4 regions of the Mesorhizobium sp. M1142 genome follow, and region 1 is predicted to be linked to each of the others. Evidence: predicted binding sites of a transcription regulator. Region 1 holds the regulator's gene; each other region holds the start of a gene.
What was found. The regulator LexA, encoded in region 1, represses DNA repair genes until DNA is damaged. The targets are predictions, from matches to a motif close to TGTTCNNNNTGTGTTCNG.
Positions count from the first base shown of each region.

Region 2: a site for LexA is predicted at 2,528-2,545, ahead of dinB (DNA polymerase IV). Genes of this name have one in related genera too.
Region 3: a site for LexA is predicted at 4,021-4,038, ahead of uvrA (excinuclease ABC subunit UvrA). Genes of this name have one in related genera too.
Region 4: a site for LexA is predicted at 1,867-1,884, ahead of NKH42_RS07175 (helicase-related protein). Genes of this name have one in related genera too.

Region 1 covers NZ_JAMYMK010000010.1:178,186-185,612, reverse strand. Annotated here, with positions in the region: gene gltX (glutamate--tRNA ligase) at 1-1,392, opposite strand, end outside; gene NKH42_RS18485 (ComEC/Rec2 family competence protein) at 1,489-3,954, shown strand; gene lexA (transcriptional repressor LexA) at 3,948-4,682, opposite strand; gene kynU (kynureninase) at 5,131-6,378, shown strand; gene NKH42_RS18470 (hormone-sensitive lipase) at 6,475-7,305, shown strand; gene NKH42_RS18465 (molybdopterin molybdotransferase MoeA) at 7,313-7,427, opposite strand, start outside.
Region 2 covers NZ_JAMYMK010000024.1:11,298-18,724, reverse strand. Annotated here, with positions in the region: gene NKH42_RS27395 (hypothetical protein) at 1-127, opposite strand, end outside; gene NKH42_RS27390 (XRE family transcriptional regulator) at 202-906, shown strand; gene NKH42_RS27385 (hypothetical protein) at 1,106-1,402, opposite strand; gene NKH42_RS27380 (hypothetical protein) at 1,591-1,953, shown strand; gene NKH42_RS27375 (GNAT family N-acetyltransferase) at 2,026-2,484, shown strand; gene dinB (DNA polymerase IV) at 2,598-3,836, shown strand; gene NKH42_RS27365 (FAD-dependent oxidoreductase) at 3,863-5,383, opposite strand; partial or broken gene NKH42_RS27360 (sulfite oxidase) at 6,022-7,180, shown strand; gene NKH42_RS27355 (hypothetical protein) at 7,319-7,427, opposite strand, start outside.
Region 3 covers NZ_JAMYMK010000014.1:30,445-37,871, reverse strand. Annotated here, with positions in the region: gene NKH42_RS21755 (DUF72 domain-containing protein) at 1-44, opposite strand, end outside; gene NKH42_RS21750 (GNAT family N-acetyltransferase) at 73-543, opposite strand; gene NKH42_RS21745 (DUF302 domain-containing protein) at 540-950, opposite strand; gene uvrA (excinuclease ABC subunit UvrA) at 950-3,871, opposite strand; gene NKH42_RS21735 (hypothetical protein) at 4,577-4,873, opposite strand; gene NKH42_RS21730 (ATP-dependent Clp protease proteolytic subunit) at 4,972-5,577, opposite strand; gene NKH42_RS21725 (SRPBCC family protein) at 5,603-6,127, opposite strand; gene NKH42_RS21720 (ArsR/SmtB family transcription factor) at 6,124-6,438, opposite strand; gene NKH42_RS21715 (cupin domain-containing protein) at 6,520-6,846, opposite strand; gene NKH42_RS21710 (single-stranded DNA-binding protein) at 7,121-7,427, shown strand, end outside.
Region 4 covers NZ_JAMYMK010000003.1:176,997-184,423, forward strand. Annotated here, with positions in the region: gene NKH42_RS07175 (helicase-related protein) at 1-1,699, opposite strand, end outside; gene NKH42_RS07180 (TetR/AcrR family transcriptional regulator) at 2,401-3,132, opposite strand; gene NKH42_RS07185 (FAD-dependent monooxygenase) at 3,068-3,265, shown strand; gene NKH42_RS07190 (FAD-dependent monooxygenase) at 3,367-4,317, shown strand; gene phbB (acetoacetyl-CoA reductase) at 4,383-5,108, opposite strand; gene NKH42_RS07200 (acetyl-CoA C-acetyltransferase) at 5,213-6,397, opposite strand; gene phaR (polyhydroxyalkanoate synthesis repressor PhaR) at 6,676-7,284, shown strand; gene NKH42_RS07210 (hypothetical protein) at 7,393-7,427, opposite strand, start outside.

The sequences.
Region 1 (7,427 bases):
GCTTTCCTCGCGGCCCAGCACGGCAAGCACATCAAAGACACCTGGCGAGGTACTTTTGCCGGTGAGCGCGGCGCGCAAAGGTTGGGCCACGGCGCCGAGTTTATGGCCGCCGGCCTGCGCGTAGTCGCGGATCGCGGCTTCCGCCGAGGCGGCAGACCAGTCCGAAACCGTGGCCAGTGCCGCATGAGCGCCCTGCAGGATCGCGCGCGCCTCACCGTTGAGCAGCGCCGCCGCTTTCTCGTCGACCGGCAGCGGCCGCTCGACGAACAGGAATGCAGCCCCTTCAACAAGTTCGACCAGCGTCTTGGCGCGCTCCTTCAGGCCGGGCAAAGCGGCAAGCAGTTGCGCCTTGCGTCTGTCGTCGAGGCGGGCGGCGATTGCCGGGCCGCCTTCGAGATAGGGCAGAGTGGCGATGAAGATGTCGAGCAGCGCCGCGTCGTTCATCCGGCGCATATGCACGCCGTTGAGCGCCTCGAGTTTGGCGAAGTCGAAACGGGCGGCGCCCTTGTTGACATCGCCAATGTCGAACCATGCGATCATGTCGGCGATCGACATGATCTCATCGTCGCCGTGGCTCCAGCCAAGCCTCGCCAGATAGTTGAGCAGCGCCTCCGGCAGGTAGCCCATGGCGCGATAGGCCTCGACGCCAAGTGCACCGTGCCGCTTCGACAGCTTGGCGCCGTCGGCACCGTGGATCAGCGGGATATGCGACATCGACGGCACCTCCCAGCCCATGGCCTGGTAGATTACGGTCTGGCGTGCGGCGTTGGTCAAATGATCGTCGCCGCGGATGATGTGGGTGATGCCCATGTCGTGATCGTCGACGACGACGGCATGCATGTAGGTCGGATTGCCGTCCGAGCGCAGAATAATGAAATCGTCGAGATCCTTGTTGGGAAAACGCACGTCGCCCTGGACGCGGTCATGCACCACCGTCTCGCCGTCTGTCGGCGCCTTGATGCGGATCGCCCCCTTGGCGCCGGGCGGCGCCTCCGACGGGTCGCGGTCGCGCCAGCGTCCGTCATAGCGGGGAGGCAGCCCCTTGGCCCGTGCGCTCTCGCGCATTGCTTCCAGCTCGGCAGGCGTCGCATAACAATAATAGGCCTTGCCCATGCGAACGAGCTCCTCGGCCACCTCGCGATGGCGCGGCGCACGCTCGAACTGCGACACCGGCTCGCCGTCCCATGTCAGGCCAAGCCAGGAAAGCCCGTCGAGAATGGCCGCGGTTGCCGCCTCGGTGGAGCGCTCGCGGTCGGTGTCTTCGATGCGCAGCAGCATCGTGCCGCCTGTGTGCTTGGCATACAGCCAGTTGAACAGCGCCGTGCGCGCGCCGCCAATATGCAGATAACCGGTGGGCGAGGGGGCAAAACGGGTGACGACCTTATCGGGCATGGAACTCTCAGGCGGGCCAAGGAAGTGGGTTTGCGGACTTTCGCGCGTTGCGCGTTCATGTAGCATAGGAGGTCGAGGGCGCAAGGGGCAGACCCGATGGCTGTGCGAGGCCGTGGTGCGGGCGAGGGCGAGGACGCTGGTAGCGGCGTCAGCGAACGCTTGCTGTTTGCCGCTCCCCCGCCTGCCCTGCCGGTATCGGCATTGCTGCCCGCTCCGCGCTTCGATGCTCCGTCGCTGCCGGCCAGCGACCCAGCAACGGTTCTCGTGCCCGCGGGCGAGCCCATCGTGCGCCTACGCCGTCGTTTCCGCCTCCCGTCACCGTCCTGTATCCGCAACAGCGTAACCTCGGCAGCCGGCCTGGAACTCGACCGTGGCGTCGCCTTCCTGCTGGTGCCGGTGTTCCTCGCATGCGGGGTGGTCGTATATTTCGCGCTGTCGGTGGAGCCAGCCTTTCCGCAGCCGATCGCAATCGTGCTCCTCGCGGCCCTTTGTACGGTCGTCTCGCGTTCATGGCCCAGGACGCGCCTGTGTTTCATGGTGGCGCTGCTCTGCGCGCTTGGCGTGCTTGCCGCCAAGTTCGAGACCTGGCGTGTCGGGACGCATGTGCTCGGTTCTGAAATCTCGACGCGGCTGACGGGTCGCGTCGTATCGTACGAACCCATGGCTAGCGGCCGCATCAGGCTGACGATCGATGTGATCTCAACCGCCAGGCCGACGCTGCGCTACATGCCGGAACGGGTCCGCATTTCGGCGATGAAGATACCGGCTGAGCTGGCCGCTGGTTCCGAGATCGCCGGCTATGTGCGGTTGCTGCCGCCGACCGGCCCGGTGCGGCCCGACAGCTATGATTTCTCCTTCGACAGCTATTTCGCCGGTATCGGCGGCAGCGGCTTCTTTCTCGGCAATCCGAAGGTCGTGGCTTCGGGCAGCATGCCGCTTGCCGCGCGGCTTTCTTCCGCGATCGAAGACGCGCGCGAATCCATCGCCGACCATATCCGCAGCCGCATCGGCGGCGCCGAGGGCGAGATTGCTGCTGCGCTGATCGTTGGCGTGCGCGCCGGCATTCCCGAGGAGATCAACGAAGCGATGCGGCGTACAGGCATCTACCACATCATCTCCATCTCGGGGCTGCATATGGCGTTGGTCGCCGGCACCATCATGGCGCTGCTGCGCGGCGCCTTTGCGCTGTTTCCCGACTTCTCATCGCGACGGCCGGTCAAGAAATATGCCGCAGCCGCCGCGCTTTTTTCGATCGCGGCGTACCTCGTCTTTTCCGGCGTTGTGGTGGCGGCCGAACGCAGCTTCATCATGCTGGCGGTGATGCTCATCGCCGTGCTGTTCGACCGGGCCGCGCTCACCATGCGCAATCTGGCGATCTCGGCCATCGCGGTCATTCTGGTGTCGCCGCACGAGGTGGTCGGTCCGAGCTTCCAGATGTCCTTCGCCGCGACGGCGGCCCTTGTCGGCGCCTATGCCGGCTGGTCCGATTACCGCACCGGCAGGGCCACCACGCCGCCGCCCCGGCGATCGCCGCTACGCTTGGCCACGCGAAAGGTCCTGCTGGGCATGGGCGGCCTGGCGATGACCTCGATCATTGCAGGGAGCGCCACGGCGCTTTTCGCCATATGGCATTTCCAGCGCGTAGCGCCGCTCAGCCTGTTCGCCAATCTGGCCATCATGCCTATCGTCTCACTGGTCGTCATGCCCTTCGCCGTGCTCAGCGCGCTGGCGATGCCGTTCGGCGCGGATGGGCCTTTCCTTTACGTGATGGGCAAAGGGCTGACGGCGATGATCGCCCTGTCCGGTTGGATCTCCGAGCGCTCGCCGATCGATGCGGTGGGTCTGATTTCGCTGAGATCTGTCCTTCTGGTGACGATCGCCCTCGTCGTTGCCAGCATGGCGACGACCTGGTTGCGGCTCGCGGCAATTCCTTTTGCGCTCGCCGGCTTGCTAACGACAACGCAGACGCGCGTACCCGACGTATTGATCTCGGAGGACGCACGGCTGGTCGCGCTGCCGATCGGCAGCGGTGAGCTCGCCGTCAACCGGGCACGCCCGAATGAGTTCACGATCGACAACTGGAAACGCGCGCTCACATCAGAGGCTATCGTCGCGCCGGAAACACCTGGAAAGAACGATCCGCAATTCGACATTGCCGATCCGGCCGACCTACCGCCGGGCATGCCGTTCATTTGCACGGACGGTCTCTGCCTCGCCAGGCATCCATCCGGCGCGATCATTGCGCAAGCCAAGGACCGCGATACCGCACGGCCAGCCTGCGCCTTCGCCAGCTTGATCGTCATCGACGACGCCACCGCCCATAATCCCTGCTACTACGACCGGCTGGTCCTCGTCGTCACCAAACGGCAACTGGCGCGCGCGGGAAGTGCGGCCGTCTATTTCGATCCACAAGCGGCAACACGCGCCGAAATCCGCTTCGCCGTCGAAAAATCATACCGGCCCTGGCACGTGCAGCGGAAATTTTCACGCGCGGCGCGCGGCCTGCCGCCATACCGCAGAGCCGACAATCCAAAAGCCGGCACCAAGGGCGCAACTCAGTAGCGGCGGATCAGCCCAACGAGCTTGCCCTGCACCTTGACCCTGTCTGGTCCAAAGATGCGCGTCTCGTAGGCCGGATTGGCGGCCTCCAGGGCGATCGAGGCGCCCTTGCGGCGGAACCGCTTCAGCGTCGCTTCCTCCTCGTCGACCAAGGCCACCACGATCTCACCGGGGCTCGCCGTATCGGCGTTGCGGATGATCACCGTGTCGCCGTCGAAAATGCCAGCCTCGATCATCGAATCGCCTTTGACCTCGAGCGCATAATGCTCGCCGCCCATGATCATATCCGGCGGCACCGAAATCGAATGCGTCTGGTGCTGGATAGCATCGATCGGCACACCAGCGGCGATGCGGCCCATTACCGGGATCGAAACGGCGGCGACGACATCGTCGTCATTGCCGGCTGCAGGGACGCGCGACGATGTGGGCTTGCCCTGCCGAGGGGCACCTTGCCCAAGACTGCCCTGGATGACACTCGGCGAGAACTTGCGTGCCGCATTGAGGCCGGGGGCGATCGAGTCAGGCAGGCGTAGTACCTCCAGCGCACGGGCCCGGTTGGGCAAACGGCGAATGAAGCCGCGCTCCTCCAGCGCCGTAATCAGTCGGTGGATTCCGGATTTGGAAGCCAGGTCGAGCGCTTCCTTCATCTCGTCGAAGGAAGGTGGGATACCGCTTTCCTTCAACCTTTCGTGGATGAACATAAGCAGTTCGTGTTGTTTGCGTGTCAGCATAGCGACCCCCAACAGAATCAGAAAACAAACCCAGAACAGACACTATCTGTTCCAGTTGTGTTCCGCAACTGTTTAAAGTTTAATGAATGCGTTAAGGCTCGGGAAACAAACGACGTCCCCTACCGGCGTACCGTATTTTCACCGCCGCGAGCCTCATCCCCTTGATTCTGCTTTCGTTTGCGCCGTTCTGGCCTCCTTGAAGGCGGCACTGGCATCGGCCGTCGGTCGGCAAAGGGCACGGAATTGAACCCGTATCGACTGTGCGGTTTGGTCAATGCACCGTGAACGAAACGAACTCAAAACGCCAACCTCGGGCTAACTCCAGGTTTCCACCGCCTGGTCAGGCTGCTTCTCGCCGGTGGAGCCTTGCTACGCGCTACCCGGTAATGGAAGAACAGTTGATGCGTGTCCGGCGTTGCGTTGGATTTTTTGAGGGAGCAGGCAAATCATGACGGGAATTCCCGATCTCGTGGCCGTAAAGGCGATGGATGCCGCGGATCCGCTGGGCGCGATGCGCGACCGCTTTGTCTTGCCGCAAGGAGTGATCTATCTCGACGGCAATTCGCTAGGAGCTGCTTCACGTGCCGCTTTCGATGAATTGTACAAGGCCGCGACCGAAGAATGGTCGCATGATCTCATCCGCGCATGGAACACGGCCGGCTGGTTCAACATGCCGCTTGAACTTGGCGACCAGCTAGGGCGCCTGATCGGTGCCGCGGTCGGCCAGACGGTGGTCTGCGATACGACGTCGGTCAACATCTACAAGCTGCTGCACGCCGCCATGGCCATGCGACCGGAGCGGCAGGTCATCGTCGCCGAGGGCGATAGTTTTCCGACAGACCTCTACATGGCTGAGGGTGTGGTTTCGACGCGAAAAGATGCGCTGCTGCGCCTCTCGGGGGTCGACGCGCCGACCATCGAAGAGCTGATCGACGAACGCACCGCGGTGGTGCTGGTCAACCACGTCAACTACAAGTCGGGCGAACTGCGCGACATGCCGACGCTGACGCGCAGGGCTCAGGAAGCCGGGGCGATGATCGTCTGGGATCTCTGCCACACCGCCGGCGCGATGCCAGTCGAGCTCGACAAGGCAAACGCCGATTTTGCCGTTGGCTGCACCTACAAATATCTGAATGGCGGCCCGGGCGCGCCTGCCTTCATCTATGTGGCTGAGCGGCATCTTTCCGACATCCAGCAGCCGCTCACCGGCTGGTGGGGCCATGCACGGCCCTTCGCCTTCGAGCCAGGCTATGCGGCCGGCACCGGCATCCGCCGGTTTCTGTGCGGCACCCAGCCGGTCCTGTCGATGCGCACGCTGAAGGGCGCGCTCGACATCTGGAACGATGTCGACATGACGGCGGTGCGCAAGAAGAGCATCGCGCTGGCGGATCTGTTCATCGAGCTTGTCGAGGCAAAGTGCGGCACTTACGGGCTCACGCTCGAAAGCACGCGCGATGGGGAAAAACGCGGCAGCCAGATTTCATTCATGCATGAGCATGGCTACCAGGTCATGCGCGCGCTGATCGAACGTGGCGTGATCGGCGATTTTCGCGCGCCATCGACCATGCGCTTCGGCTTCACCCCGCTCTATGTCGGCTATGCCGATGTCTGGCAGGCCGTCAAAGTGCTTGAGGATATCCTGCGCACCGGTGCGTGGAAGGATGCGCGCTTCGCCATCAAAGCAGCTGTCACTTGAGATTGATGCGAGAGCTGGAATCGTGAGGCTGGCGACGACGTGCCGCGCGATGCTCACGGCTAGGTTGCAAGGCCATATTGCCAGGGAGGGCGCAGGGTGTTCGAACGTCACATTGCCGATTGGGACAACGCCTATGCCAACGGCGCCAACATAGCCGGCAGCGATCGCTGGCCGGCGGCCTGGATCGAGCCCGCGCGGGTTTTCCGCGACGTGCTTTCGACCGAGGGCAGGGCGCGGCTCGACATGGCCTATGGCGACAACCCACGCAACCGGCTCGATCTTTTCCTGCCGGCCATCAAGCCCAAGGGACTCGTGGTGTTCGTTCATGGCGGCTACTGGATGGAATTCGACAAGAATTTCTGGTCGCATCTTGCCGCTGGCCCTGTTGATCGCGGCTATGCGGTGGCGATGCCGTCCTACACGCTCTGTCCGCAGATACGCATTGGCGGAATCGTCAAGGAAGTCGGCGCGGCGATCGGCAAGGCGGCGGCGATGGTCCCAGGGCCGCTGATGCTGACCGGGCACTCGGCCGGCGGCCATCTTGTTAGCCGGATGGTTACGGCGACGACGCCGCTGGCGCCCGAAGTCGTCCGGCGCGTTCGTCACGTGGTGTCGATCTCGGGGGTGCATGATTTGCGCCCGATCATGCGCACCGGCATGAACAAGACGATCGCGATCGATGAGGCCGAGGCGCAGGCCGAAAGCCCGGTGCTGCTGCGCCCGATGGACAAGGCCCGCCTGACCTGCTGGGCCGGCGGCGGCGAGCGCGCCGAATTCCTGCGTCAGAGCGCGTTGCTGGCCAACATCTGGATCGGCCTGGGTACCGCGACCAGCTCGGTCGTCGAGCCTGACCGGCATCATTTCAACATCATCGACGGTTTGGCCGATCCAGACCATCCGCTGACCCGGACCTTGATCTCGGAGTGAGGCAGGTTCAGCGTAGCATCAGCACGTCGCAGGGGGAGCCCGCCGCCGCGGCAGGCGCGAACGGCGCGCGAACGATCAGCCCGTTGGCATCGGCCAGCATTTTCAGCATCGAGGAGTCCTGG
Region 2 (7,427 bases), on a different contig from region 1:
ACGAAGGGGAAACGGTTGGCACATGCATGGCCTTGGCGATCGTTTGCGGTACCGCCTCCAGGCCAGCGCCGCCGGCGCGCTGAACGGCGGATTTAAGGACCGAAAGCTGGTGAAGCGACTTGTGCATGCCCGCATAAGAGCATAACTCAAATCATAATGCAAGCGATTCTTGCATAGACGAAACCGAATCTTATGTCTCAGATGGGAGCCATGGCGAAAACTGCACTGTCGATCAAGGTCGGAGCGGCGATCCGCCGGGCGCGCAAGCAGCGCGGCCTGGTGATGCGTCACATTGCCGAGCACAACGACACCGACGTCGCTGCCGTCGGCAATTGGGAGACCGGGCGCAACCTGCCCAAGACCGAGAACCTTTTGAAGACCGCCGCTTTCCTGCGCGTCGATCCGGTGGCGCTCGGCAAGGGCGAGGTCGTCTTCCTCGAAGATGCTGGACCGGTCGCCGATGCCGAGATCGTCACCGATCCCGGCCCCCTGCCCGCCGGACCGATGGACATCCAGCTTCTCGGCACCGCCGTCGGCGGCGACGATGGCGACTTCACCTTCAACGGCCAACCGGCCGGCTATGTCCAGCGGCCGCCGGGGATCCGGCATCTGCGCAATGTGTTTGCGCTGCACGTGCTGAGCGATTCGATGGTGCCGCGCTACGAGCCCGGCGAGATGATCTATTGCGGCGGCCGCGACGCCGTGCCCGGCGACCATGTGGTGATCGAGACGCTGCCCGAAGAGAACGAGCAAAACGGCAAGGCCTTCATCAAGAAGCTGGTCAAGCGCACCGCCGCCGAGTTGATCGTCGAGCAGTACAATCCGCCCAAGACGCTGACCTTCAACCGCTACGCCATCAAAAACGTCTTCCGCGTCATCCCGCTCAAGGAACTGCTGGGGTATTGAGGAGGGTTTTCCCTTCTCCCCTTGTGGGAGAAGGTGGCCGAGCGAAGCTCGGTCGGATGAGGGGTGCCGGACGGATCGCTACGTAAGGCTTTAAAATCGTTCCATATTTTAACGCCGAGTTTCTTCCAGCACCCCTCATCCGGCTCGGCGCTACGCGCCGATCCACCTTCTCCCACAAGGGGAGAAGGAAGTTCCCCCCTCAAGCCCGCCTCGACTGCTCCGGCTCTCGACCGTTGAGCAGGCGCGCCTCGGCGCGCACCCGTTGCCGGTCGTCGATGAAGGCGGCCTGGATCGAAACGGCGGCGCCCGGCAGGCCATCGGCACGGCAGGCCTTGCAGATGAGGCGCCCCGAAAGCGCTGATAGCGGCGTCTCCGGCCTCACCCCATGCCGCTTGAGCTCGGCCGGCTTCCACCACCTGTTGCGGCCGCAATCGATGCACTCGACGGCAATCGAGACGACATCGGCGATCGTCGCTTCCTTGCCCGCCAATGCCATGGCCACCCCATCGTTGTTCCTGCTTTGTTCACATCATTATCGGTTTTTGGAGCGGAGTCGAGTCGGTTCCGCTTACATCAACGTGAAAGTTTCACTTGTTCAATTATTTGAGTTATGCTTATATCTCATGCGGGCTGGAATCGGCGCGAGCCACGGAACCGCGGCCGGCCGGCAGCAAGGGAGCGACGATGAACCCAGCCCAGTTCGCCCATGCCTGCGGCTATAGCGGCGACAGCCCGGCCATGCTTGCCGCTTTCGCGGCCATCCGCCAGGACGGCATCCGCAAGGCACGCCAGGGCCATCGCCAGCGCAAGGTGGCGATTGACCAGATGAAGCCGAGCCGCGTTCTGTTCCTGGCGGCGATCCGCCCGGCGCAGACAGCCGAGGAGGCACTCGAGGACGCCGCCCGCTTCCTGGCGATGTTCCGCAACATGCCGCGCTGGCGGCAGGAAAGGCGCGCCGCCGACCTCGCCCGTGCCAGACAGCAGCGCCTCTTCGCCCGCTTCTTCCGCCGCTACGGCCACCGCCTCTGGGCGTTCGAGATCACCTGAAGGCGCGGGCCTTCCCTTGCAAGTCAAAACGGATATTGCGATCGCCGACGTCGCACCGTATGTCTTCGCGCGATGAGCGAGATCGAATTCCGTCGCGCGCAGGCGCCCGACCTGCCGGCGATCGTTGCAATGCTTGCCGACGATGTGCTCGGCGCAGACCGGGAAGACCTATCCACGCCGCTTGCGCCATCCTATCTCGATGCCTTCAGCGCAATCGATGCCGATCCCAACCAGTTGCTGGCCGTGGCTGTCGAGGCCGGGCAAGTGGTCGGGACCCTGCAACTCACCTTCCTTCCGGGTATCTCCAGGAAGGGTGCCTGGCGCGGCCAGATCGAAGGCGTTCGCGTCGCCCGGCAATGGCGCTCGCGCGGCGTCGGCAAACTGATGGTCGAATGGGCGATTGAAACGTGCCGTTCGCGCAATTGCAACTTCGTCCAACTCACCACGGACAAAGGTCGACGGGAGGCGCACGATTTTTACGAGCGCCTCGGTTTCACCGCCAGTCATCTCGGCTACAAGATGGCGCTGTAGGTTGCGGCGGCGGCCTCCGCGCTGCTTGACAATTCACCCGCAATGTTCTCTTTATGTTCCTATCATAACGCGAGACAATGCGGCGTTCGAGCCGCCGCGAGCGAACGGGCCGGATGGAAGCCAACATCCTCCACGCGGATCTGGATGCCTTCTATGCCTCGGTCGAACAATTGCTCGACCCGGCCTTGCGCGGCAAGCCGATTGCCGTCGGCGGCGGGGTAGTGCTTGCCGCATCCTATGAGGCCAAGGCGTTCGGCGTGCGCGGCGGCATGCCGGGACGGCGGGCGCGGGAACTCTGCCCGCAACTCATTTTCGTCGGCGGCCATTTCAAGGACTATCAGCGGCTGGGCGATGCGGCAATCAAGGTGCTCGGCGATTTCACGCCGGTGGTCGAGCGGATTTCGATCGACGAGGCCTTTGCCGACGTCGCCGGCTGCACCCATTTGTTCGGCTCGCCGGCCGAGATCGCCGGCAAGATACGCCGCCGCGTGCGGGCCGAGCTCGGCCTGCCGATCTCGGTCGGAGTGGCCCGCACCAAGCATCTGGCCAAGATCGCCTCACAAGTGGCCAAGCCCGACGGGCTCGTGGTGGTCGATCCGCGCCACGAGCTGGAATTCCTCCATGAGCTGCCGGTCGAGCTGATGTGGGGCGTCGGCCCCGTCACCAGGGAGCGGCTGGCCGGTATCGGCGTCAACACCATCGGCGAGTTGGCGAAGACCAACAGTGGCGCGCTGGAGCGCCTGCTCGGGCCGGCGGCGGGAGAGAAACTGAATGCGCTGGCGTGGAACCGCGATCCGCGCAAGCTTGAGACGCAGCGCCGGGCGCGCTCGGCCGGCGCGCAATCGGCGCTCGGCCGAAAACCGGCCGACGAGCAGGTCTTCGTCCCCGCTTTGCTGCATCTGGCCGACAGGGTCGCCACCAGGTTGCGTGCGAAATCCCGGCCCGGCCGCACGGTGACGGTTCGTGTCCGCTTTGCCGATTTGCGCTCGGTGACGCGCTCGGTCACGCTCGACCAGCCGATTTCGGCAACCGCCATGCTGGCCGAAATCGCCGAGGCGCTGGTGCGCAAGGTGCTCATCGACCATCCGCACGAAAAGACCATCTCGCTGCTGGCGATCGCCGTATCGCATCTGGAGCAGCATGCCGGGCTGCAACTGGAGCTGCCGCTCGGGCTCGACGACCGCCGCCGCCCCGGCACCCGGAAGGACGCGGCGCGCTGGATCGCGGATCGCGCCATCGACAAGATCCGCGACCGCTTCGGCTGGGAGGCGGTCGGCTACGCCTCGGTCGCGCTCGGACTACAGCGGTCGGTTCCCGACGCATTTCGGGAGCTGGCCGAGAAGGAATTGTGAGTTGCGCGGCGGGGGCGAAAAAAAAATTATCCGACAGGAGCCAGGGGCGATACGGCCGGCCCGTTCAAAGCCGTGCCGTCGACGGCAAAATGCGAGCCGTGGCAGGGGCAGTCCCAGCAGCGTTCCAATGAGTTCCAATGGACGTGGCAGCCGACATGGGTGCATGCGGCCGAGCGCTTGTGGAGCGTGCCGTCCTCATCGCGAAAAGCCGCGACTTTGGTAAGCCCTTCGCGCACGATGGCGCCCTCTCCCGGCCGCAGCTTATCGGCGGAATCGATTTCGCCAGGCGCGACATACTCGGCAAAACTCCTGATCGCTGTCGCATTCTCCGCCAAATAGTCGCCGATCGCCCGTACCGTCTTGCGGGAGGGTTCGTAAAGTTCCCGCCAAGGGCTTTCCCCCTTCAGGATCAGGTCGGAAACCAATTGGCCGGCAACAACCCCATGGGTGATGCCCTGACCGGAATCGCCGGTGACCACGAAGACATGCCGGTTGCCGGGATTGCGGCCGATGAACCCGGCATAGTCGACGGTCTCCATCACCTGCCCGGACCATCGATTGGTTTCCGCGCCGATATCGGGCACCAATTTTTTGATCCAGTCCGCCAGGCCCGCGAAGCGGTTGTCGGCATCGTCGGCCTGCCCTGTCTTGTGGTCCTCACCACCGACGATCAGAAAGTCGGTTTTGCCTTCACCAGGCTGCAGGCGAACGTAGTGATAGGGATCCAGCGTGTCCCAATAGAGTGCATCCGGCAAAACGTCGCGCGCGATCTCGAACGACATCGCGTAGGTCCGATACGGCGCTTGCTTGGTGTGGAGCGCGACCCGATCGTTGATCGGCGAATTAGTGGCGACAACGGCCGATCTGGCAGACACGGTAAAGCCCGAGACCGTGCTTACGCGGACGCCGCCGTCGGTCTCCGCGACCTTGTCGACGATGGTCTGCGCATAAAGCATGCCGCCGCGCGCGCGAATGCCCGCAGCCAGCCCGCGGAGATATTCGAGGGGGTGAAATGTCGCCTGATTGGCGTAGCGAAGGACGGGCGTATCCGAAAAGCCTGCAAACGACACGCCTGCGGTTTTCTCGACGTCGACACCAATCTTCAGAGCGGCGCCCAGTTCGCGCTCGATGACGGATTCCCTTCTGCCTGACGCCGGAAACAGAAAGCCGTCGAGGCGGCGGAAATCACACGCGATACCCTCTGCTTCCTGGATCGATTGGACACGGTCGATAGCCGCCGACTGGCTTTGGTAGTAAATCCGCGCCAGTTCCTCGCCGCGCAATTTGATCAGTTCCGAAAAATAGTCGTCGCAGATCGACGACAGATGCGCGGTGGTGCGTGCCGTCATGCCGCTTCCGATCCGGCCGCGATCGAGCACCGCCACCTTTTGCCCGGCGACGGCCAGTTGGTAGGCGACCGACAGTCCGGCAATGCCAGATCCGACGACCACGACATCGACCTGTTCACTCCGCTCGAGCGGAACCGCCTCAGGCGCGACTTCGGTTGCCGCCCAAAGCGATACAGTCCTTTCATCGCTGACATTCATTGGCGGAGCCCTTCATACCCGACATTCGGATAAACGGACGCCAAGATTCAAAGTTCCTCGACGCCTGAATGCCTGCGTAAGCTTGACGTCACCGCCGGTCCGCCCCGACGCGTTGTGAGCCGGCCTGGCTGGGCGGTGCGATGCACTTTGCGTCAGGAGGGATCGTTTCCTGCAAATGCGACATTCGAGGCAGCCCTGGTCGTCAGACCAAAGCGTTGCGCCGCCCCAGGCGACCAGGGCGATGCCGGCCGGCCGACCAACCCACTGGCCGGCAGGAAACACCGGTTCGACGAGAACCCACGAAGGTCCCGAAATGACCCAGAAGCGGGCGTTCGGCAGCGATCCGAGCAGCAACGATTTGGCAGGACCGAAAATCGGCATGGAATGTCGCAATCATCATCATGTCCCGTCCAAGTTGTGGACACGTCCTTCTCAAAGGCGCACTCTTGGCATGCGAAACGCGAGCCAGAGTTTCGTCCAACGCTTCACATGCCTGACTTGCGTCGGTGATTGTCTGAGCCATCCGGATACTTCCGAATGGGCAGACTTCACATTGTGTCGCCTATCCGTGATCAGGCTACGGCCGAAGGCACGTTGCAGCCCGTTCCGGATCAACGATCAACTGGGAGGTAAACAACATGCCTGATTTTCAGCGCAGAGAACTTCTTGTTCAAGGAAGCGCGGCTCTTGCCGCAATTGCTGCTCTCTATACCTCGCGTCGGGCTTACGCTTTTCCAACACGGCCGAGCGAGGAAGTTATTCCATGGCTGGATCAGCCGACCGAAAATCCCGATCCGGTAGGTATCCAGAAACAGCTTGTCTGGGAAGATTTGGATAGCTGGATAACGCCAAACGACAAGTTCTTCAGCATCTCGCATTTCAACCGACCAACGATCGACGAGAAGACATGGTCGATGGAGATCGGAGGCCTGGTCAACAAGCCCTTAAAATTGACGCTCGCCGACATCAGGGCACGACCGCGGCAGGAGGTCGTTTTCACAGTGGAATGCTCGGGCAACCACGGGTTTCCCTTCTTCACCGGCGGCATCGGCAATGCCCGCTGGGCTGGGACGCCGCTCGCCCCGATCCTCGAGGAAGCCGGCGTTCTGGAGAAGGGCATCGAGGTCGTCTTTTTCGGTACTGACAAAGGCGAGGTCGCAATACGCGACGTCAAGATGCAGCAGAACTTCGCTCGCAGCATGTCGCTCGCCCACGCGATGAACCCCGATAATCTCCTCTGCTATGAAATGAATGGGAGCCGTCTTGCCGGCGCCCAATGGCTTCCCGGTACGGCTCATTGCGCCAGGCTGGTACGGGATCGCCAACGTCAAGTGGCTAAAGCGCATCGAGGTTCGCGATACGCGGTTCATGAGCCTTCTGATGGCCCGTGACTATGTCACCATCCGGGAGGAGGACCACAACGGCGAGACCGTATGGGCCGAGACGTCAGTCGGGCGAGCGCTGATAAAGTCCGCGCCTGCGAAGGTTACCCGGAAAGACTCGGATTACCGCATCGTTGGCGCAGCCTGGGGGGCGCCGATCGACCGGGTCGAAGTTCAAATCGACCAGGGGCCTTGGGCACCAGCGACCATTGACCACAGTGAGGAGGCAGAGCACGCCTGGAAAATTTGGTCCCTGGCTTGGGCAAATCCCTCTCCTGGAGAACACACGGTGACCTCGCGCGCGGTCAGCACCACGGGACAAATTCAACCGGCGATGGACGATCCCTTGATTGCCAAGAAACACACATACTGGGAGAGCAATGGCCAGGTGACGCGCCGCGTGCGTGTCGGCTAGAGCATTTTGCAGCCAAATGGAATCATTTTGCGTCCGCATAAATGCGGCAAAACAAATAGTTAGAGTGGGTTACCGGTTCCAGGAGAGCCGGAACCGCTCTAAGAACTTGCGGCCATCTGGCAATTGCGTTTGGGTCAACTAGGAAGAGGCTGCCTGATCCGAAAGCTGGCGCCGCTCTATATCGAGCATGACGGCTGTGGGCCGTAGATCCTCTTCGCGACGATACCGCTCCCCGAAATCGGAAGCG
Region 3 (7,427 bases), on a different contig from region 1:
GTCCAGCCGCCCATGCCGGCGCGGATTGTTCCTGATTGAGTCATGGTCGTCCTCCCGGTTTGCAGAAAAGGATCACGCGATGGCGGTCGTCTCGACGGCTTTCGCCATGTCGACGACCGTCCATCCTGGCCGATATGGATTGGGCCGGCGACCCGTTTCGCGAAAGCCGTAGGCCTTATACAACGAAACGTTCCGTTCCATTCTGGCATTGGTGTAGAGTCGGATCTCAGGCAAGCTCCACAAGCGCGTCTGTTGCTCGGCCCAGTCGAGCAGCCCGATGCCGAAACCCTTGCCCTGAAAGGCTGGCGCAACGGCAACGCTGAAGATCATTGTATGGTCCGCATTTCGTTCGAGAACGATCAAGCCGGCCGGCTGTCCATTCTGCTCCAAAAGCCAGACCTCGCCGCGTTGGATGCGCGGCGCATAGTCCTGTGTGACGGGGATCGGCGGCGCTCCGAACAGGGCAGTGTAGGGCGCGTAGGCGTCGGTGGTGAGCGAAATCACCGTGGAGAGATCATCGGCCCGAGCGGCTCTCGTCATCAAAACTGGCCCGCGCCGGCAGCGGCCGCAATCACCTTGTCCATGCCGTCGGCGATCGCAGCGACGGCATTGCGACTGGCGTCGCCCAAGCCGTGGCGCTCAGCGAGCCAGTGCGCGTCATTGTAGGAGAGCCAGACCTTGCCTTGCCCGTCCTCCCAAGCCAGTGCCTTGACCGGCAAATCGATGCCGGCAAGCTGCCGGTCCTGCATCAGTGGCGTACCGCCTTTCGGATTGCCGAAAATCAGGAGCTGGGTTGGACGCAGTGATGTTTCGACGCTGCGCGCACCAGCGGCGTGATCAATGCGGGCGAAGACCAGCAATCCTGCACGTTCGACAGTTTCGACCAGGCGATCGATGGTTTCGGTCACGCCGAAGCGGCTTTGGACCGTGATGAGACCGTTCTTTGCCATCACTCCGCCGCTTCGCGCTTGCCTCCGGGGCGCCGCTCCAGCAATTCCCTCAGGAACTGCCCGGTATAGCTGCGTTTTTCGCGGACGATGTCCTCCGGCGTGCCGGACGCCACCAGCTCGCCGCCGCCGTCACCACCTTCGGGGCCAAGATCGAGAACCCAGTCAGCGGTCTTGATCACCTCTAGATTGTGCTCGATGACGACGACCGTGTTGCCCTGGTCGACCAGCTCGTGCAGCACTTCAAGCAACTTGGCGACGTCGTGGAAATGCAGGCCGGTGGTTGGCTCATCGAGAATGTAGAGCGTCTTGCCGGTCGCCTTGCGCGACAGTTCCTTGGCAAGCTTGATGCGCTGCGCCTCGCCGCCCGACAAGGTCGTTGCCTGCTGGCCAACATGGATGTAGCCGAGGCCGACCCGTTTGAGTGTCTCCAGCTTGTCGCGCACGCCGGGCACGGCGGCGAAGAAATCGACGCCTTCCTCGACCGTCATGTCGAGAACGTCGGCGATCGACTTGCCCTTGAACAGGACGTCCAGTGTCTCGCGGTTGTAACGCTTGCCGTGGCAGATGTCGCAGGTGACGTAGACGTCGGGCAGGAAGTGCATCTCGATTTTGATGACGCCGTCGCCCTGGCAGGCCTCGCAGCGGCCGCCCTTGACGTTGAACGAGAAGCGGCCCGGCTGGTAGCCGCGCGCCTTCGACTCCGGCAAGCCGGCGAACCAGTCGCGGATCGGCGTGAAGGCGCCGGTATAGGTGGCGGGGTTGGAGCGCGGGGTGCGCCCGATCGGCGACTGGTCGATGTCGATGACCTTGTCGAGGAATTCGAGCCCCTCGATGCGGTCGTGCTCGGCCGGATGCTCGCGCGAGCCCATGATGCGGCGCGACGCCGCCTTGAACAGGGTCTCGATCAGGAAGGTCGACTTGCCGCCGCCGGACACGCCGGTGACGGCGGTAAAAGTGCCGAGCGGGATTTCAGCGGTGACGTTCTTCAGATTGTTGCCGCGCGCGCCGACGACCTTCAGCCGGCGGCTCTTCTTGGCCTCGCGCCGCACTGCCGGTGTCGCCACTTCGAGCTCGCCCGACAGATATTTGCCGGTGATCGAAGCGGGCGTCGCCATGATCTGCTGCGGCGTGCCCTGGGCGATGATGTGGCCGCCATGAATGCCGGCGGCCGGGCCGATATCGACGACATAGTCGGCGTGCAGGATGGCGTCCTCGTCATGCTCGACGACGATCACTGTGTTGCCGATGTCGCGCAGATGCTTCAGCGTATCGAGCAGGCGGGCATTGTCGCGCTGGTGCAGACCGATCGACGGCTCGTCCAGCACGTAAAGTACGCCGGTCAGGCCGGAGCCGATCTGCGAGGCAAGACGGATGCGCTGGCTCTCGCCGCCTGACAGCGTGCCGGAGTTGCGCGACAGCGTCAGATAATCGAGCCCGACATCGTTGAGGAAGCGCAGCCGCTCGCGGATTTCCTTGAGCACGCGCACCGCAATCTCGTTCTGCTTGTCGTTGAGCGAAGCGGGCAGATCGGTGAACCACTGGTCGGCCTTGCGGATCGACAGCTCGGTGACCTCGCCAATGTGCTTGCCGGCGATCTTGACCGCGAGCGCCTCGGGCTTCAGCCGATAGCCGCGGCAGGCCGGGCAGGGCGTGGCCGACATGAAGCGCTCGATCTCCTCGCGCATCCAGGCGGATTCGGTTTCCTTCCAGCGGCGCTCGAGGTTGGGGATGACGCCCTCGAAGGTCTTGGTCGTCTTGTAGGAGCGCAGGCCGTCATCGTAGTGGAAGGTGATTTCGCGCTCGCCGGTGCCGTGCAGGATGGCTTGCTTTGCCTCTTCGCTCAGATCCTTGAACTTGTCGCCGAGCTTGAAGCCGTAGGCAACGCCCAGCGCTTCCAGCGTTTGCGCATAATAGGGCGACGTCGATTTCGCCCAAGGGCTGACGGCGCCGGCGCGCAGCGAGACATTCTCGTCGGGCACGACCAGGCTGGCATCGATGGCGCGTTGGCTGCCGAGCCCATCGCAGGTCGGGCACGCGCCGAACGGATTGTTGAAGGAGAACAGCCTGGGCTCGATCTCGGGAATGGTAAAGCCGGACACCGGGCAGGCGAACTTTTCCGAGAACAGCATGCGTTCATGCGTCTCGTTCTTCGATTTGTTGACCGAATCCTCGCCGGTCTGGCTGGCGTCGAGCGGCCTGTCGGCAAATTCCGCTACCGCCAGTCCGTCTGCAAGCTTCAGCGCGGTCTCGATGGAATCGGCGAGCCGCGTCGCCAGATCGCCGCGCACGACGATGCGGTCGACGACAACGTCGATGTCATGCTTGTACTTCTTGTCCAGCGCGGGCACGTCGGCGATCTCGTAGAAGACGCCATCGACCTTGACGCGCTGAAAACCCTTCTTCTGCAGCTCCAGCAGTTCCTTGCGGTACTCGCCTTTGCGGCCGCGCACCATCGGCGCCAGGATGAACAGCCGGGTGCCTTCCTCGACTGCAAGCACCCGGTCGACCATCTGCGAGACCGTCTGGCTCTCGATCGGCAGGCCGGTGGCCGGCGAATAAGGTACACCGACGCGGGCGAACAAAAGCCGCATATAATCGTAGATCTCGGTGACGGTGCCGACAGTCGAACGTGGGTTCTTCGAGGTGGTCTTCTGCTCGATGGAGATGGCTGGCGACAGGCCGTCGATCTGGTCGACGTCCGGCTTCTGCATCATTTCGAGGAATTGTCGTGCATAGGCCGAAAGGCTCTCGACATAGCGGCGCTGGCCCTCGGCATAGATCGTGTCGAAGGCAAGCGACGACTTGCCTGACCCCGACAGCCCGGTCATGACGATCAGGCTGTCACGCGGCAGGTCGAGATCGACATTCTTCAGATTGTGTTCGCGTGCCCCGCGAATGGAGAGATATTTATGGTCGGCCATCGCCGGTCGCCGCCTCAGAATCTGGAATTCGTGGGATGGGCGGGTTTTCCCGACCATCCCCTATGTAGGTAATTTCGCCGCCTTTTCGAGAGACGCCACAACTCTCGACCAAAGCGTTTAACCGCCTTTCGCGCGAACGGGCAAGCGGAAAGAACAAAGGCCGAACACGCTCCTGACAAAAGCTGCCCGTGCGGCTGGGTTCACCCGGGGTTCACAAAGCGTCTCGCGATCACATTTTTCGGTAATCGGCCATTCAAGGTTGACGTCCATCTGTCACGGGGGCAGACTCCAAACGTCAACGAAGCCGGCCGTCTTTCGATGGCCTCGCGGCCTGGGGCTAGCCTGCGAGACGCCGCGGGTTATGCGATGAGCGCTTCGACGACAGTCGCAACGAACAGAAGGAGAGCAGAGGCATGACTCCACCGGACAGTTCCTTGAGGCTCCACGTGTCGCTGGAGCCGCGGCAGGTATAAGTGGCTAGGCCAAGCGTTTTGCGCTACCTGCCAACGTTGACCTGCCGATCCCCACAACAATCAGAGACTGCTAGTCGGATCGTCGGCTGAACGCCGCGAAGCATCCGAAATAAAAAGCCGGCAGTACACTCCCGGCAATTTGGATTTTAGATCCAAGAAGCCCCGTCAATTGCACAAGCAATGACGGGGCTGTTCGTTTGAAGGGCACATTTGTGGTGCATGCCAGGCGAACTTACCGGCTGGGGGGCCTGATTCCGCCGGTAGCGACATCGATGGTTATGCTGCCGGAAATCCGAACGTCGGTATCGCCGATCTTGAACGTGCCGTTGCCGCTGCTTGGAACCGCGTCGTCGGGCTCAGGCTGCGGCCCTGGCTCGGCGATGCGATAGTCGCTGGTCACGCCGGGCAGGGCGCCCTTTTGCGAAGACGTCGAATTATCTTGGGCAAATGCCATGTCCACCAGCATGTTCGTGCCGGCCACAGTAGCGATAGCAAGGCACAACAGGCTGGATGAACGGCTGGCGGTCATCGCCGGACTATAGTGCCGTGATGGCGGCAAGACCAGACCGATGGCGCTGAAATTGCGGGCGCTCAATCGCGTCGGTTGCGTCCGCCGGCCCTGCTCGTTCATGCGGCCTGCTTGCGGGTGTCGAAAACATGGTCGACGAGTCCCCAATCCTTGGCCTCCTGGGCGGTCATGAAAAAGTCGCGGTCGAGCGTGCGTTCCACTTCTTCGTAGGTGCGGCCGCAATGATGGGCGTAAAGATCGGTCATGCGCCGCTTGGTGCGAAGGATGCCCTCGGCATGGCGCTGGATATCGGAGGCTTGGCCTTGGAAACCGCCGAGAGGCTGATGCAGCACGATGCTGGTGTTGGGTAGCGCGATACGCCGCCCTGGCGTGCCCGCCATCAGGAGAAACGAGGCCATCGAGGCGGCGAAGCCCATACAAACGGTGGAGACCGGGCAGCTGATATACTGCATCGTATCGTAGATGGCGAAACCGCTGGTCACCACGCCACCCGGCGAGTTGATGTAGAGCGAGACCTCCTTGTCGGGATTGTCGGATTCCAGCGACAGAAGCTGGGCGCAGACCAGCGCCGAGGTGCCGTCGTCGATCGGCCCGTTGATGAAGACGATGCGCTCGCGCAGCAGCCGCGAAAATATATCGAAGGCACGTTCGCCGCGACTCGACTGCTCGATCACCATCGGCACCAAATTGGCAAGGCCGCTCATCGTTATCTCCTTTGACTGTCGTCGTTCAGGCCGCGCGCATAAAGAGGCGCGCGGTGTTTGCGGCGATCTGCTTGTACTTGGGAGTACGCGCTTCAAACGAAAGTCGGCAACCGGCGCCTGCCATGGCGATCTCCGGCACTGCTGCCCGAGCAAAACCATCATGGACGATGCGCAGATGCGTGCCGCCGGAAACGGTGCGGTCGAGCGTAAAGGTGACGATGCTATCCACTGGCCTATCGTTCATTGGGCTTTCCACCGGGCTGCCGGGCGGCACCCGCGTATCGCCGGGCGCCGGCCGCTCCCGCCAGGAATAGCGCAGCAGCCGTCCGGGATCCGCGTCGAGGATTTCGCACTCGATCGGCGCATCCGGCGCTTTAAAGGCAAAGCGGTTGCCGACCTTTGGTTCAATGTCGTTTGGCATCATCCAGGCCGCGAGCAGGTCCGGCACTGTCAGCGCCCGCCACACTTTTTCCGGCGGCTCGGGCAGCTCGCACTCGAACTCGATCTTGTCTGCCGCCATTTCCGCGCGTTCTTTGCCTCGGCTGGTCATTGGTCCATGTCCTTCAAAACCGTCTTGAGCCTTTCGATGCGCTCTGGCCAGAACGCGCGGTAGCGTTCGATCCAGCCGAGCAGCGGCGCAAGCCCGTTCGGATCGGCGCGATAATAGGCATTGCGGCCGGCCCGGCGTTCGACCACGAGGCCGGCACCTCGCAGCACCGCGAGATGCTGCGATACTGCCGGCTGCGAAACCGGCATGCCATTGCGGAGTTCCGATACCGTCATCTCGCCGTCGGCGAGCCGCTCATAGACGGCGCGACGCGTTGGATCGGCCAGTGCCCGAAAAATCTCTGCTTCGATCATTCCAGAAGCATAAGTCGATACTTATCGGTTTGGCAAGTCGCGTTTTTAAGACAGGCAGTGTTTTTTGCGACGGGCGAGATTTTACAAACGCGTCGGAAGCCAGCGTCTCACCATGTCTGGCGATCCGTTAAACGTTGCCTCAAAAACTGGTGACGCGAGCACGGCATGGATATGAAGCAGTTCGGAGCCGACGTTTCGGAAGCCATGTTGCCTGTGCGCGGCAACAACAAGCGACTGTCCGGCAGTCAAGACGAGATGCTCGTCATCGATCCACATCTCGGCCCTGCCAGCGATGACGGTAAGCACTTCCTCGACCGGGTGCCAATGTGTCGGGGCGCCAACCGCGGGTTCGACCCATTGTTCAAATATGCAAAGTTGAGTTGCGCCGTTGCAGGCCGAGACATGCATGCGGGTCTTTACTCCCGTCCGCCATTCTTCTTGCGGCTGATCGTCATGCTCGACCATCTTCATTGAGTTCGCCTCGATCTCAGGGTTCGTGGAAAATTCGGCGCCAAGACCCTACTTGTTACTGACATCTATTGACAGTGCAGGACCTTTAAACTAGAACGAAAAGAGAACAAAAACCTTGTGGGAAAAGGCAGCCACGGCAGGCAGGGATTGTCCATAGCCTGTAAGGTGGAGCGACAAGGAATTTGGTTTCGGATGAGCGCGGAGAAGTGTCATGGCGGGTAGCGTCAACAAGGTCATTCTGGTGGGCAACCTCGGGGCGGACCCTGAAATCCGCCGCCTGAATTCGGGTGACCCGGTCGTCAATATCCGCATCGCGACGTCGGAAAGCTGGCGCGACAAGACATCTGGAGAGCGCAAGGAAAAGACCGAGTGGCACAATGTCGTGATTTTCAACGACCAGATCGCCAAGGTGGCCGAGCAGTATCTGAAGAAAGGCATGAAGGTCTATGTCGAGGGCCAGCTGCAGACGCGCAAATGGCAGGACCAGACCGGCAATGACCGCTATACGACTGAAATCG
Region 4 (7,427 bases), on a different contig from region 1:
CATCCGAACCCAGGGCGATGTCGCCATTGGCAGAGGCGCCGAAGCGCTCGGCCCGCGCCTCGAACTCGGCGGCAAGCGCCTTCTGCGCCGCCGCCCGCACCGCCTTGGCGTCCTCGCCGCCGGCGCTCTGGTCGGCGGTAAAGCGGAAACCCTGCAGCTCGCCGACATGATGGCCTTCGACGAGGACGGTTCCGGTTGGGCTGATTTCGGCTTCAGGCATCGTGTTTTCTCTAAGGCGCCGCATGAGGACGGAAGTCCTGCGGTCTACAAAACGTTTCGTCAACCGCTCATGCAGCGCATCCGACAATCTGTCTTCGATTTCGCGCGTCTTTTCCTGCCAGTGTGCCCGATCGGCCAGCCAGCCGGGTCGGTTGGAAACGAAGGTCCATGTGCGGATCTGGGCAATCCTGTGCGACAGCGTGTCGATGTCGCCTTCGGTGGTGTCGGCACGGCGCACCTGCTCGGCCATGTAGTTCTCGTCGACATGGCCATGCCTGGCAAGGTCCATGTAAATGGAGGCGATCAAGTCGGCGTGCTGGGCCGGCGCGATCTTCCTGTAGTCGGGAAGCGCGCAGGCTTCCCACAGCAGCGCCACGCGTCTCGCATCGGTGGTGAGTGCCCGGACGTCCTCGTCGCGCGACAGATGCTCGAGCGCCTGCGCGTCCACGGCCGGCAGCGCGCGCGTCAGGCCCTCGACCGGGGCGTTGGTCTCGATCGAGCGCTTCAGCGCATCGAGGTTGGCTAAATCGAAATGCGCGGTGCGCCACTGCAGCACTTTCACCGGGTCGAAATCATGCGCCACGATCTTCTTGACCAGTTCCTCATCCAGCGGATCGACCTGGCCGGTGACGCCGAAGGTGCCGTCGCGCAGATGCCGGCCGGCGCGGCCGGCAATCTGGCCGAGCTCGGCCGCTGTCAGGTTGCGGTACTGGTAGCCGTCGAATTTACGGTTCTGGGCGAAGGCGACGTGGTCGAGGTCGAGGTTGAGGCCCATGCCGATGGCGTCGGTTGCGACGAGGTAGTCGACGTCACCCGACTGGAACAGCGCCACCTGGGCGTTGCGGGTGCGCGGGCTGAGTGCGCCGAGCACGACGGCGGCACCGCCTTGCTGGCGGCGGATCAGCTCGGCAATGGCATAGACCTCGTCGGCCGAGAAGGCGACGATCGCGGTGCGCCGCGGCAGGCGGGTCAGCTTCTTCGAGCCGGCATAAGCAAGATGCGACAGCCGTGGCCGGGTCACCACCGACACGCCCCGCAGCAGGCGCTGCAGGATGCCGTGCATGGTGGCCGCGCCAAGCAGCAGCGTCTCCTGGCGGCCGCGCAGATGCAGGATGCGATCGGTAAAGATGTGGCCGCGTTCGAGATCGCCGGCGAGCTGGACCTCGTCGATGGCAACGAAGGCGGCGTCGGTCTCGCGCGGCATCGCTTCCACCGTGCAGACCGAGTATTTCGCGCCAGCCGGCTGGATCTTTTCCTCGCCGGTGATGAGCGCAACCTTATGGGCGCCGACCTTCTCGCAGACGCGCGCATAGACCTCGCGGGCAAGCAGCCTGAGCGGCAGGCCGATGACGCCGCTTTCATGCGCCACCATGCGTTCGATGGCGAGATGGGTCTTGCCGGTGTTGGTCGGGCCGAGCACGGCCGTCACGTCCCGGCCGGTCAGGATCAGCGGTTCAGTGTGTTTCGGATGGATGTTCATCGGCCTGGAAATAAGGCTCTCCGCCTCGCATTGTCGGGAGCGCGCCCATATTGGCCGCGTATGACAGGCGACACATAGGGATTTCGGGCGCGAAGCGAAAGCGGAATGTGCCGAGGGCAGGCCGATTGGTCGCTTCAAAGCCAGAAAATCTGTTCCCGATTAACAGTTGGAACGAGTCTGGAACGAATCAGCGACGAATCACTGACTCTCGCCGATTCAGGTTTTGTTCACGGCTACATCTGGGTTTTCTGCCGGCGTACCTCACCACATGCTGAATCACGGGAACTGGCCCGATTCATGCAAGCGGCATCCAGGCGAGCACCATGGTTAACCTTTGCCGGTGAATGGTCGTGGGTGGCCAATCTGCTTCGCACAACATTATGAAATTATTGATGTTTCCTAACGCGCTTTAATCATTTCGAGGGCGTTTTCAGCTCTCGTCGTTAACGTTCCGCTCAAAGCCGGAACGAATCGGCGACGAATCAGAGATAGCCGAAGTTTCTTGGTTTGTTCACCGCAACATGTTGTGTTGTGAACAGCTTCTCCACCGAGAATCCACAGGCTGCGGGACGGATTGTGCACAGGCTGCGCAGCGGCCATTAACCTTTGCGTGCTGGTTCGGCACACGCCGGCGTCATGGCCAATCGGTCGGCGCACTTGCCGCATGAGGCTCAGACTCGGCCTCACGCTGAACGGCTTGTTCAAGGCACGTCCTCTCCGACGGCATAGCGCTGCAATGTAGGGCCGACGGTCTGGATGATTTCGTCGTGAGACAGGGCGACGACCGGTGGTAGGCCCAGCAGGTAACGGCACATCGCCAAACCCAGCAGCTGGCTGGAAATGAGTCCGGCCCGCCGGCCCGCATCGGCGGGATCAGCGACCGCCGCAACCAGTGGCCTCACCTGGTTGGCAAATACATCGCGCAACTTTTCGGCGGCGAATTCGTTCGACGTCGCCGACCGCAGCAGAATTGCCATGCCGGTACCGTTGGCCGGATCTTCCCAGATTTCGAGAAATCGCCTGATCAGTGTCTTGCCGATGGCGGTTCGATCGATCACCCGCAGTGCCGGCAATTTCAGGTCGACGACCGCCGCTCTGGCGAATAGCTCGTCCTTGCTGCGGAAATAGCGGATCACCATGGCCGGATCGATCGAGGCATGGGCGGCGACGTCGCGGATGGAGGCGCCGTCATAGCCGTGCTTGGCGAACAGCAGCCTCGCGGCTTCGAGGATCTGGGCGCGGGTGCGGTCCGACTTGCTGGTTTTCTTCTGCTGATTCTCGCTCATGAAATCCATATGCCAACGGCTGTTGACAAATGCAATGGCTTCGGCTAGAAAGTCAACATGTGTTGATAAATGGAGAGCGAAAATGTTGCCTGATGCAACGGAAGTCCTGATTATCGGCGCCGGCCCGACCGGCTTGGCGCTGTCCATCGTGCTGCACCAGGCCGGGGTCGACCATATTCTGATCGACAGGCTTGGGGAGGGCCTTCAGACCTCGCGGGCCGGCGTCATCCACGCTCAGACGCTGGAAGCGCTGGAGCCTCTGGGCGTCACGCGCGGCTGAGCGAACTTGCCCTGAAGCTGCAGAATTTCGCCATCCGAGATCGCAGCCGGGCACTGCTCAAGCTCGATTTCGGAAAGCTTCCGTCGAGACATCCCTATCTGATGATGCTGCCTCAGAATCTCACCGAGCAGGTGTTCGCCGAGCGGATTGCCGCCCTGGGCGGCGTGATCCACCGCATGGTCGAGGCCAAAGCGGTGGTTCAGGACACTGACGGTGCGCGCGTGACGGTGGTCGAGAACGGCCGCGAGAAGATCATATCGACACGTTACGTCGTTGGCGGCGACGGCATGCACAGCCTGGTGCGCAACTCGGCCGGCATCGAGTTCGACGGCGCGGCCTATGAGGCGTCGTTCGTTCTCGCCGACGTTCGTCTCGACTGGCCGGTTGGGCCAACCGAAGTATCGCTGTTCTTTGCGCCAGCCGGACTGGTGGTGGTGGCGCCGCTCCCAGACGGATCGTACCGCGTCGTCGCGACAATGGACGATGCACCGGAAAAACCCGCAGTCGCAGACATACAGGTGCTGCTCGACAGCCGCGGACCGACCGGCAGACGAGGCCGGGTGCTTGAGCTGAAATGGAGCTCGCGGTTTCGCGTGCATCACCGCCTGGTCCGGTCATACCGCAAGGGCCGGTTGTTCCTGATGGGCGATGCCGCGCACGTGCACAGTCCGGCGGGAGGGCAAGGCATGAATACCGGCATCGTCGACGCGGTCGTGCTTGGCCAATTGCTTGGCGACGTGGTGAACGGCGTGCGCCCCGAAGCGGAGCTCGAACTCTATGAAACGCTGCGACGCCCGGCAGCCCAAGAGGTGCTTGACCTGGCTGGCATGATGACCGGCATGGCGCTTGCCCGCAGTCCAGTGAAGCGGTTCGTTCGCAACCTCGTACTATCGGTGCTGAACCTCACACCATTCCTGAAGCGCCGCATCGCCTTGAAGCTGTCGGGCCTCAGCCGGGCACCGCTTGCCCGTCTGCCGGCACCCGCGTGCAAGGCAGGTTCAATTACCCGAACCCAGCCTGAAGCCAGCCCAGCGCTGAAGCTTGCCGCGTGACAGCCCGGCTATCTGCCCGTACCTGCCGTCGGGCCGGTACGGGGGCATCCGCGACATCCCAAGCCTCAGCTGATGTACTGGCCGCCATTGGCTGAAATGGTCGAGCCGGTGATGAAACCGGCATCGTCGGAAGCGAGGAAGACGACGCAGCGCGCGATCTCCTCCGGCTCGCCGAGACGGCCGACCGGGATGTGCGGGATGACACGCTCGTTGAGCACCTTCTCGTCCATCGCCTTGACCATCTCGGTGGCGATATAGCCGGGGCAGATGACGTTGACGGTGATGCCGGCGCGCGCGCCTTCTTGGGCCAGTGCCTTGGTGAAGCCGATGTCGCCGGCCTTCGAAGCCGAATAATTGACCTGGCCGACCTGGCCTTTCTGGCCGTTGATCGAGGAGATGGTGATGATGCGGCCGAACTTGCGGTCGCGCATTCCACCCCACAACGGATGCGTCATGTTGAAGACGCCGGAAAGATTGGTGTCGAGGACCTCTTTCCATTGCTCGCGCGTCATCTTGTGGAACATCGCGTCGCGGGTGATGCCGGCATTGTTGACCAGCACCGAGACGGGACCGAGATCGGCCTCTATCTGTTTGATGCCGGCAGTGCAGGCTTCATAGTCGGCGACCGACCATTTATAGACCGGGATGCCGGTCGCTGCCTTGAACTTTGCCGCCGCATCCTCGTTGCCCGCGTAGTTTGCGGCCACCGAATAGCCGGCGCTCTTCAAGGCGACCGATATCGCCGCGCCGATGCCGCGCGACCCGCCTGTGACGATTGCAACCTTTGTCATGTGTCCTCCCGGGAAATGCAGATGGCTGCGCGTTGAAGCGGTGGGGTTTGCCCTCTATTCCCTACTCGCTTTGCACCAGCATCCTACTCGTATCGCCTATCTCATCACAATGCTTCCACGCACATGGCAACGCCCATACCGCCGCCGATGCACAGCGTGGCAAGACCTTTCTTGGCACTTCTGCGGCGCATCTCGTAGACCAGCGTGTTGAAGATGCGGGCGCCCGAGGCACCGACCGGATGGCCGATGGCGATGGCGCCGCCATTGACGTTGACGATCGCCGGGTCCCAGCCCATGTCCTTGTTGACGGCGCAGGCCTGCGCGGCGAAGGCCTCGTTGGCTTCGACCAGATCGAGGTCGCCGACCGACCAGCCGGCCTTGGCCAGCGCCTTGCGCGAAGAGGGGATCGGTCCCGTCCCCATGATCTGCGGGTCGACGCCGGCGGTCGCCCAGGAAACGATACGCACCAGAGGTGTGATGCCGCGCCTTGCGGCTTCCGCTTCGGTCATCAGCACCACAGCTGCGGCGCCGTCGTTGATGCCGGAGGCATTAGCTGCCGTCACCGTGCCTTCCTTGTCGAAGGCCGGCTTGAGCTTGGTCATGGCATCGATTGTCGCGCCGTGGCGGATGTATTCATCCTGGTCGACTACGGTGTCGCCCTTCCTGCCCTTGACTGTGAAGGCAACTATCTCGTCCTTGAATTTTCCGGCTTTCTGCGCGGCCTCGGCCTTGTTCTGGGAAGCCAGTGCGAACTGGTCCTGGTCGTCGCGGGTGATCTGGAACTGGCGAGCGACGTTCTCCGCGGTGTTGCCCATATGATAGCCGTAGAACGCATCGGTCAGGCCGTCCTTGATCATGGTGTCGATCAGCTTGAAGTCGCCCATCTTGACGCCACCGCGCAGATGTTGCGCATGCGGAGCCATCGACATCGATTCCTGGCCGCCGGCAACGATGATCCTCGCGTCGCCCTGGGCGATCTGCTGCATGCCGAGCGCGATGGCGCGCAAGCCCGAGCCGCAGAGCTGGTTCAGGCCCCAGGAGGTAGCCTCCTGCGGCACGCCGGCGGCCATAGCCGCCTGCCGCGCCGGGTTCTGCCCTTGGGCCGCGGTCAGGATCTGGCCGAGAATGACCTCGTCCACCTCCTTGCCCTCGACGCCGGCACGGACAAGCGCTTCCCTGACGGCGACCGCACCCAATTCATGGGCTGGCGTGTTGGCGAAGGCGCCGTTGAAGGAGCCGACAGGCGTGCGCGCTGCACTGGCGACAACGATGGCGTTGGAAGCGGACATGTTCTTCTCCAGGCTTTCGGGGAACGATTTCGGGTGCCGTCGGGGACTTTTCTTGCCCTTTCCACAACCCGAGTCAAACCCGAAATGGGCATGGCGTCCGACTGCCGCAAGCATGCAGCACGTCGCTGCAACGGCGGCCCGTCCGTGCTGCGCAGCATAAAATGTTCCCGCACTGCACAAACTGCTTGGATTCATGACGCTTTTGCGCATATCCTTTAAAAAGGCGCAATCGTTACCGGCGGCTTACTTAAGCTGCCCGGTGTCCGGGGAGGATGCAGATGGCCGCAAAAGACGAACCTATTGTTATCAAGAAATATGCCAATCGCCGTCTCTACAATACGGGCACCAGCACCTATGTGACGCTTGAGGATCTCGCTGAAATGGTCAAAAAAGGCGAGGACTTTACTGTCCAGGACGCCAAGACCGGTGACGACATCACGCATCCGGTGCTGACCCAGATCATCTTCGAGCTGGAGAACAAGGACGGGCAGAACATGCTGCCGATCCCGTTCCTGCGTCAGCTCATCGCCTATTACGGCGACCAGATGCAGATGATCGTGCCGAGCTTTCTCGAGCAGTCAATGCTGGCGTTCTCTAAGGAGCAGGAACGCTTTCGCGAGCAGATGAAAGATGCGCTCGGCAAGTCGCCGATGGACATGATGAAGATCGCCACGCCGATCAAGGTGCTGGAGGAGCAGACGCGGCGCAACATGGAAATGTTCCAGAACGCCATGCGGCTGTTCACACCGTTCCCGCCTGCGGGCTCTGCGCCGGCAGCAGCCCCGGCCGAACCGGCCAGGAAGGAAACACCGGAAAAACCCGACGACCTTCAGGAACTGAAGGAGCAGATCGCCGCGATGCAGCGCAAGCTCGACACGATGTCCTGACTGCCGGCTGGCGAAGTGCCGGCCGAAACTTCCTTCAGCAGACCGTGTGATAAACATCTTCGTCTCGAAAGGCGGAGATGTCATCCATGCTATGCATCGTGGCATGCTCTATTTCGTGGTCACCGTCACCAGAGCGGTAACAG